One region of the Kitasatospora sp. NPDC034023 genome, then DNA from elsewhere that is predicted to be linked to it. Evidence: predicted binding sites of a transcription regulator. Region 1 holds the regulator's gene; each other region holds the start of a gene.

Evidence for each region. Region 1 encodes HrcA, which represses chaperone genes, less so after heat shock. Its sites were predicted from a motif close to TTNGCACTCNGNNNNNCNGAGTGCNAA; they were not measured.
Region 2: ACZ52R_RS08055 (FmdB family zinc ribbon protein) is a predicted target of HrcA. The motif match lies at 1,091-1,117, and genes of this name have one in related genera.
Region 3: groL (chaperonin GroEL) is a predicted target of HrcA. The motif match lies at 1,098-1,124, and genes of this name have one in related genera.
Region 4: groES (co-chaperone GroES) is a predicted target of HrcA. The motif match lies at 899-925, and genes of this name have one in related genera.

Annotation. Positions count from the first base shown of each region.
Region 1 covers NZ_JBVIRY010000002.1:407,546-409,741, forward strand. The annotation lists gene dnaJ (molecular chaperone DnaJ) at 1-387, opposite strand, end outside; gene hrcA (heat-inducible transcriptional repressor HrcA) at 465-1,499, opposite strand; gene htpX (zinc metalloprotease HtpX) at 1,823-2,196, shown strand, end outside.
Region 2 covers NZ_JBVIRY010000004.1:216,759-218,954, forward strand. The annotation lists gene ACZ52R_RS08050 (MFS transporter) at 1-990, shown strand, start outside; gene ACZ52R_RS08055 (FmdB family zinc ribbon protein) at 1,129-1,425, shown strand; gene ACZ52R_RS08060 (hypothetical protein) at 1,751-2,023, shown strand; gene mscL (large conductance mechanosensitive channel protein MscL) at 2,054-2,196, shown strand, end outside.
Region 3 covers NZ_JBVIRY010000004.1:403,125-405,320, reverse strand. The annotation lists gene ACZ52R_RS08960 (MoaD/ThiS family protein) at 1-213, shown strand, start outside; gene ACZ52R_RS08955 (cold-shock protein) at 754-957, shown strand; gene groL (chaperonin GroEL) at 1,281-2,196, shown strand, end outside.
Region 4 covers NZ_JBVIRY010000021.1:145,555-147,750, reverse strand. The annotation lists gene ACZ52R_RS26425 (THUMP-like domain-containing protein) at 1-484, opposite strand, end outside; gene ACZ52R_RS26420 (hypothetical protein) at 502-816, opposite strand; gene groES (co-chaperone GroES) at 1,066-1,371, shown strand; gene groL (chaperonin GroEL) at 1,486-2,196, shown strand, end outside.

The DNA.
Region 1 (2,196 bases):
AGCGGCCTCCTCCAGGGTGATCTCCAGCCGGATCATGGCGTCCTGGCCGCGGCGGGTGCGCGAGCGCGGGCCACGCTGGCCGGCCGCGGCGCCGAAGAAGGCGTCCATGATGTCGGAGAAGCCGAAGCCCGCCGCGCCGGCGCCGAAACCGCCCGCGCCACCGCCGCCCGGCGACAGCGGGTCACCGCCGAGGTCGTAGACCTGGCGCTTCTGCGGATCGGAGAGCACCTCGTAGGCGGCGTTGATCTCCTTGAACCGCTCCTGCGTCTTCGGGTCCGGGTTGACGTCCGGGTGCAGTTCGCGTGCCAGGCGCCGGAACGCCTTCTTGATCTCGTCCTGCCCCGCATCCCGTCGGACGCCGAGTACCGCGTAGTAGTCCGTGGCCACCAAATGCTCCGCTTGTTCCGCCTGTAGTAGTGCTGCGACTGGTTACCGCGCGTCATCTCCAGGACGCGCGGTCTTTGCTACGACTCGGCCAGGATCTGACCCACGTACCGCGCCACCGCGCGCACCGCCCCCATTGTGCCCGGGTAGTCCATCCGGGTCGGGCCGATCACACCCAGTTTGGCCACGCTCTCGTCGCCCGAACCGTAACCGACCGACACGACCGAGGTGGAAATCAGCCCTTCGTAGGCGTTCTCCCGCCCGATCCGGACCGTCATCGCGGCGTCGTTGGTCTCACCCAGGAGGCGGAGCAGGATGACCTGCTCCTCCAGGGCCTCCAGCACCGGCTGGATGGTGAGCGGGAAGTCGTGGCCGAAGCGGGTCAGGTTGGCCGTGCCGGCCAGCATGATCCGCTCCTCGTTCTGTTCCGCGAGCGTCTCGAACAGGGTCGCCAGGACCGTGCTGACGGTCGGCCGGTCGGCCTGCTCGAACATCGCCGGCAGTTCCTCCAGCAGCCCCGGGACCTCCGGGAGGCGGCGGCCGGCGGCTCTGGTGTTGAGCGCGGCCCGCAGGTCCGCCAGGACCGTCTCGCCGACCGTGCCCGGGCAGTCGACCATCCGCTGCTCGACCCGGCCGGTGTTGGTGATCAGCACCAGCATCACCTTCGCCGGGGCCAGCGCCACCAGCTCGATGTGCCGCACGGTGGACCGCGTCAGCGACGGGTACTGCACCACCGCGACCTGCCGGGTCAGCTGGGCGAGCAGCCGCACGGTGCGCGCGACCACGTCGTCCAGGTCGACCGCGCCGTCCAGGAAGTGCCGGATCGCCCGGCGCTCGGGGGCGCTCATCGGCTTGACCTCGGCGAGCTTGTCGACGAAGAGGCGGTACCCCTTGTCGGTCGGGATGCGGCCGGCGCTGGTGTGCGGCTGGTGGATGTACCCCTCCTCCTCCAGCGCCGCCATGTCGTTGCGGACGGTCGCCGGCGAGACCCCGAGGTTGTGCCGCTCCACCAGGGCCTTGGACCCGACGGGCTCCTCGGTGCCCACGTAGTCCTGCACGATCGCGCGGAGCACGGCGAGCTTGCGGTCGTCCAGCTGGCGGACCTCACCGGCCATGGGGCACGCACCTCCGTCTTCGCTCGTTGTCCGTCTGTGTCCCTGGGTGTCCCCGGGTGCTGCTGCCGGCCGTTCCCGGAAGGTCCGGCCTCGGCACCTTGGCACTCTGAACACACGAGTGCCAGAACCGTACCTGCCAGTGTAAGGCCCGGGTCCTGCCGCAGGAACGGCCGGACCGGCGTGATCCTTCCCGCAGTTCCAGGTACGGCCCGCGGGGCGGCCACCGTTCACGGGTTCCCGTCACGGGTTCCCGGCGCGCGAGTGGTGCCACGAGGCCGTCCGGGTGGCAGCATCGAAGGCGACGGCGAATGGAGGAGCAAGCGATGTCGAGCTCGGGCCAGCACACCCGTTTCGCACCCGACCGCGGCCTGACCGGCCGCATGGTCGCGACGATGTTCGTGATCGGGCTGCTGTACGTCGGTTTCACCGGCCTGCTGATCGCGCTGCTGCGCGGCGCCTGGCCGCTGATCGTCCTGATCTCCGGCGGGCTGTTCGTGGCCCAGTTCTGGTTCAGCGACAAGATCACCGAACGGGCCATGGGCGCCCGCCCGGTGTCCCCGGAGGAGTTCCCCCAACTGCACGGCACGATCGACCGGCTCTGCGCCCTGGCCGACATGCCCAAACCCCGCGTGGCGGTCGCCGACAACGACATGCCCAACGCCTTCGCCACCGGCCGCAACTCGCAGAACGCGGTCGT
Region 2 (2,196 bases), on a different contig from region 1:
GCCGTGCCGGCCGGTGCGAGCGTGCCGCAGATCGGCGCGATGGTCCGGGCCCGCTGGATCGCCCGGTTCACCGCCGACGGCCCCTCCGACGCCTCGGCGGCCCGGGTGAGCACCGCGTTCGCCTTCGAGTCCGTGACCGACGAGTTCACCTTCGTGATCGGCCCGATCCTGGCCTCCGGCATCGCCGCCCTCGCCAACCCGGCGGCCGCCCTGGTCGCCGAGGCCGCGCTGACCGTCGCCGGCGGCCTGGCCTTCGCCGCCCAGCGGCGCACCGCCCCCGCCCGGATCGTGCAGCAGCCCGGCACCAAGCGCGCCTCGGCACTCGCCTCCCCCGGCGTCCGGCTGCTCGCCGGGACCTTCCTCGGGGTCGGCGCGGTGTTCGGCGGCATGCAGGTCTCGGTCAACGCCTTCGCCGACTCCGTCGGACAGCACGCCGCGGGCGGCACCGTCTACGGGATCTTCGCGGGCGGCTCCATGCTGGCCGGCGTGCTGTACGGCGTGATCGCCTGGCGCCGGCCCGTCCAGCAGCGGATGCTGATCAGCTACGCGCTGCTGGTGCTGGGCTGCTCCACGCTGTGGGCGATGCCCAACCTGGTCGCTCTCACCGTGGCCGGGCTGGTCTGCGGTCTGGCCATCGCGCCGACCCTGATCAGCGGCTACACCCTGGTCGAGACGCTGGTCGCGGACGGCGCCAAGACGGAGGCCTTCACCTGGCTGACCGGTGCCATCGGGCTGGGCCTGGCGGTCGGCTCGATGGCGGCCGGGAAGCTGATCGACGGGCACGGGCCGTCCACCGGCTTCCTGGTGCCGTTGATCGGCGCCGGACTGGGGCTGGTCACGCTGTTCTCGCTGCGACACCTGCTGGTGGCGCCGAGCGCGGGGCGCGGCCGGATCGTCGCGACCTCCGGAGCGGCCTCCGCGTCGGCTTCCGAAGCGGCCTCCGGGGAGCGCGGGGGTGCTGCGCAGCTGGTGGGCACGGCCAAGGGCTGAGCGAGCGGTGGTCCGGCAGCCGAGACCAGGCCGAGGCCGGTCGCATCTCACACCGGAGTCGCTGGACTGATCCAGCGGAATGCCGCATCATTGACCATCGTTAGCACTCATAAGGCGAGAGTGCCAGGAGGAAGACAAGTGCCCACGTACCAGTACCAGTGCACCGAGTGCGGCAACGGCCTGGAGGCGGTGCAGAAGTTCACCGACGAGGCGCTGACCACGTGCCCCGACTGCCAGGGACGGCTTCGCAAGGTCTTCTCGGCCGTGGGTGTCGTGTTCAAGGGATCCGGCTTCTACCGGACCGACAGCCGCTCCTCCTCCAGCAGCTCGGTCGGCTCCGGGTCTTCGTCGACCTCGTCGACGTCGTCCACCCCGGCGCCCACTTCGAGCACGGGCTCCTCGGCGCCGTCCAGCCCGGCTCCGGCCGCGAGCTGATCCCCGGCCCCGGGACGGAACGACCCGGGCGCCCAGCAGTCCTCGGAAAGGCCCGTCGGCCCCGCATTCCTGCGGGGGCGGCGGGTCTTTTCGCGCTCTTCCCCGTCTCTCCGCGTCTTTCCGCGTCTTTCGCCGTCTTTTCACACCGCTTTCGTCACCGCGGAAGGGTCGGATCCACTCGCGCGAGTGTACGAACTTGTCCACAGGGGCGGGTTTGTCCACAGCCTGAGGGAAACCGCTTTCCGAGTCCGCCCCGACGGCGCATCGTGGGGGTCGTCAGCCGGTCCACCGGGGGTCGGCTGCCGGACCTTTCGGAGGTGCGTCGATGACGACCGTGAGCTTCTCCGTCCCGCTGCCCGCGCCCGCCGTGCCGCCCCGGCAGGAGGTGCCGAGCTTTCCGCCGATCCGGCGCGGGTGCGGCGGGTGGCACCGCTGGCGCAGCGCGGTGCGGCGGCGGGCCGGGGTGCCCGCGCTGGTGCTGCTCGCGGTGGCGGCCGCGCTCGCGCTCGGGCCCGCGCGGGCCGGTCTGCCGCCGCCCGGCGGGGGCGCGCTGGGCCGGACGGGTTGTCAATCCGGAGCTTCGGAAGATCACCCGTAACCCGGAAACGACTTCGTCGTTCGAGGCGGCATGAAGGGCTTCAAGGAATTCCTGCTGCGTGGAAATGTCGTCGAACTCGCCGTCGCCGTGGTCATCGGTGCCGCTTTCACCAATATCATCAACGCCTTCGTCAAAGGCGTGATCAATCCGATTGTCGGTGTGTTCGGAACGAA
Region 3 (2,196 bases), on a different contig from region 1:
GCCGAGGGCGTCACCCTGGCCGAGGTCATCGCCGACCTGGAGCAGAACCACGCGGGCATCTCCGCCCGCATCCTGGACGACGCCGGCAAGCTGCGCCGTTTCGTCAACGTCTACGTGAACGACGACGACGTGCGCTTCGCCGAGGGCCTGGCGACCGAGATCAAGGACGGCGCCAGCGTCTCGATCATCCCAGCGGTGGCCGGCGGCTGCTGAGCCGTGACGCCGGCTATTCGGCCGCCCGCCCGTACGGAATTCCGCTTTCCGTATGCGCGGGCGGCCGGTTGCATTCCGGCTGGAATATTTTCGAGTCGAGTCGGAGTAGAGTGTCGCTCGGCTGGGAACAGGGGTTCCCTTGCGGCCACCCGCGGTGTTCCGCCGGGGCGGCGTCCGGCCGGTGAGACCGGCTCGTGAAACATGTCAGGCGGATGTCAGAATTGCCGCGGGCATTTGGGTAATTCGTCCGCTATGTCCGGCGTTAAATGCCGAGATCTTCCCGATTCAGCCCGTGCTGTCCCTTGACGCTTCAGCGGAATTACCGGCGGCTGACCCTGTTGCAGAGGGCGTCGGTCCGGATACATTCAGCGGCGGTCGACGCAATCACCCGCTCACCGGAGGCCGTTGGGCGTCCCGTGCGGAGGGTTGCGGCGTGCACGGCTGCGCCCAGGGGGGGTTCCCCGGGCCGGCCTTCAAACCAATCCGGGCCCGCGACCTGCGGGCACGTGAAGGGCCAGCACAGCACTAGGGGAGTTCGGAATGGCTCAGGGCACCGTCAAGTGGTTCAACGCGGAGAAGGGCTACGGCTTCATCGCGGTCGACGGTGGTGCGGACGTCTTCGTCCACTACAGCGCGATCCAGATGGACGGCTACCGCACCCTCGAGGAGGGCCAGCGGGTCGAGTTCGAGATCTCTCAGGGACAGAAGGGCCCGCAGGCGGACATGGTCCGCGCCGCGGTCTGACCCCTTCCGACCCCAGGAGCTCGGCGCGGCCCTACGGCTGGTGACCACTCGCTTCTCGACGGGCCCGTGCGACACGCGTCGCACGGGCCCGTCGGCGTCCCCGGGCGTCCACGGCGGCGGCTCGCGGGTTGCCGATTGGGCTTGCACTCGACCACCGTGAGTGCTAATCATTGGCGTTAGCACTCACAGTGTGAGAGTGACAGCGGACCGGGTCGGTGAGGCCCCCGGGAGCGGTAGGGGAAAAGACCCCCGCACACCAGGGCCGTCCGTCGCGGGCACCCCTTGGTCCGAGCAGTCGACCGTGTCCCGGAGGACCACTTCTGATGGCCAAGATCATCGCCTTTGATGAGGAAGCTCGCCGCGGCCTTGAGCGTGGCATGAACCAGCTCGCCGACGCCGTGAAGGTCACGCTCGGCCCCAAGGGCCGCAACGTCGTGCTGGAGAAGAAGTGGGGCGCCCCCACGATCACCAACGACGGTGTCTCCATCGCCAAGGAGATCGAGCTCGAGGACCCGTACGAGAAGATCGGTGCGGAGCTCGTCAAGGAGGTCGCCAAGAAGACGGACGACGTCGCGGGTGACGGCACCACCACCGCCACCGTGCTCGCCCAGGCGCTCGTCCGCGAGGGTCTGCGCAACGTCGCCGCCGGCGCCAACCCGATGGCCCTGAAGCGCGGTATCGAGAAGGCCGTCGCCGCCGTCTCCGACCAGCTGCTGGCCCAGGCCAAGGACGTGGAGACCAAGGAGCAGATCGCCTCCACCGCCTCCATCTCGGCCGCCGACACCCAGATCGGCGAGCTCATCGCCGAGGCCATGGACAAGGTCGGCAAGGAAGGCGTCATCACCGTCGAGGAGAGCAACACCTTCGGTCTGGAGCTCGAGCTCACCGAGGGCATGCGCTTCGACAAGGGCTACATCTCCGCCTACTTCGCCACCGACCTGGAGCGCATGGAGGCGACGTTCGAGGACCCGTACATCCTCATCGCCAACTCCAAGATCGGCTCGGTCAAGGACCTGCTCCCGCTGCTGGAGAAGGTCATGCAGAGCGGCAAGCCGCTCGTCATCATCGCCGAGGACGTCGAGGGCGAGGCCCTGTCGACCCTGGTCGTGAACAAGATCCGCGGCACCTTCAAGTCCGTCGCCGTCAAGGCCCCGGGCTTCGGCGACCGCCGCAAGGCCATGCTCGGCGACATCGCCATCCTCACCGGTGGCACCGTGATCTCCGAGGAGGTCGGCCTCA
Region 4 (2,196 bases), on a different contig from region 1:
AGCCGGCCACGTCCACGTCGGCGACGTCCGCGCAGCGCACCTCGACCAGCTCGGCCAGGCCCAGCGCGGCGGCGTTCGCGGCGGTGGCGGCGCAGGCCGCCGGGTCCTTGTCGACGGCCAGCACCTCGATGCCCGCCCGGGCCAGCGCCAGCACGTCCCCGCCGATGCCGCAGCACAGGTCCGCCAGCCGCCGCACGCCCAGCTCGGCGAACCGCCGCGCCCGCCACTCGGCGACGCTGCGCCGGGTGGACTGCTCGACCCCGTTGGGCGTGAAGTACATCAGGTCGGCGTCCGCCCCGAACTTCGCCCGCGCCCGCTGCCGCAGCCGCGCCTGCCCGAAGGCCGCCGACACCAGCTCCGCCGGGTGCTCGCGCCGCAGCCGGGTGGCCAGCGCCAGCTCCTCCTCGGGGGTGAACTCGCGCAACTCGGCGAGCAGGGCCTGGCCCTCGGGCGTCAGCAGCGGCTGGAGGTTCTCGGTGTCCACGGGGCCATTCTCGCGGGTCACAGGCCGGGGTAGTCCGCCATCGCCCAGCCCGGCACAAGGAAGGGCGCCACGGCGGCGGCGGCCGGCAGGACCGCGTACCCGGCACGCCGGGTACGGAAGGCGACGGACAGGGGCACTCCGAGGCCGGCGGCCACGCCGATGAGCAGCCCGACGGGGACGATCACGTCCGCCGCGTCCGTGGCGGCGAAGCCGAGCCGGAGGGTCAGCCAGAACGCGACGAGCGGGATCACCGCGAGCACCGGCAGGAGAACCGCGGAGAGCAGGATGTCGTCGGTGCGGGACGGTCCTACGCGTACCGGGGTATCGGTCATGGCACGAGTGTGTCGAGCGGTCGGCCGGGCGCACATGAGTACGAGTACTCATCCGTCATTCCCGGACCTCACGGGCGCGTCGTTGGCACTCTGGTTGACTGAGTGCTAACACAGGCCTATGGTCGTCCTTGGCACTCCCCACCGGGGGAGTGCTAATGCGAGAACGTGTGTCTGACCCCCGCGACGGCAGACCCGCAGGCTCGCCCTACCCGTTAGAAAACCCCGTAATCTCCGAAGGGGAGCTCGGACGTGACCACCAGCAGCAAGGTTGCCATCAAGCCGCTCGAGGACCGCATTGTGGTCCAGCCGCTCGACGCCGAGACCACCACGGCCTCCGGCCTGGTTATCCCGGACACCGCCAAGGAGAAGCCCCAGGAGGGCGTCGTCCTGGCCGTCGGCCCGGGCCGCTTCGAGGACGGCCAGCGTCTGCCGCTCGACGTCGCCGTGGGTGACATCGTCCTGTACTCGAAGTACGGCGGCACCGAGGTGAAGTACCAGGGCGAGGAGTACCTGGTGCTCTCCGCTCGCGACGTTCTCGCCATCATCGAGAAGTAAGTCGTCCCCGACCCGCCCCGGATCCGTGTCCTTCGTGACAGTGGCCCGGGGCGTGGTTGTTGGTTCACGTAGTTCGGCGGCCGGGCCGGCCGCAGCCCCGAGGGAATAGGGAACATGGCGAAGATCCTGCAGTTCGACGAGGACGCCCGCCGCTCGCTGGAGCGCGGTGTCAACAAGCTGGCCGACACCGTCAAGGTGACCATCGGCCCCAAGGGCCGCAACGTCGTCATCGACAAGAAGTTCGGCGCCCCGACCATCACCAACGACGGTGTCACCATCGCCCGCGAGGTCGAGCTGGACGACCCGTACGAGAACCTTGGCGCGCAGCTCGTCAAGGAGGTCGCCACCAAGACCAACGACGTCGCGGGTGACGGCACCACCACCGCCACCGTGCTGGCCCAGGCCCTGGTCAACGAGGGTCTGCGCAACGTCGCCGCCGGTGCCGGCCCCGCCGCCCTGAAGAAGGGCATCGACAAGGCCGTCGCCGCCGTCTCCGAGCACCTGCTCTCCATCGCCCGCGAGATCGAGGGCAAGGACGACGTCGCCGCCGTCGCGTCCCTCTCCGCGCAGGACACCCAGGTCGGCGAGCTGATCGCCGAGGCGATCGACAAGGTCGGCAAGGACGGTGTCATCACCGTCGAGGAGTCGAACACCTTCGGCGTGGAGCTGGACTTCACCGAGGGCATGCAGTTCGACAAGGGCTACCTGTCGCCGTACTTCGTCACCGACGCGGAGCGGCAGGAGGCGGTCCTGGAGGACCCGTACATCCTGATCAACCAGGGCAAGATCTCCTCCATCCAGGAGCTGCTGCCGCTGCTGGAGAAG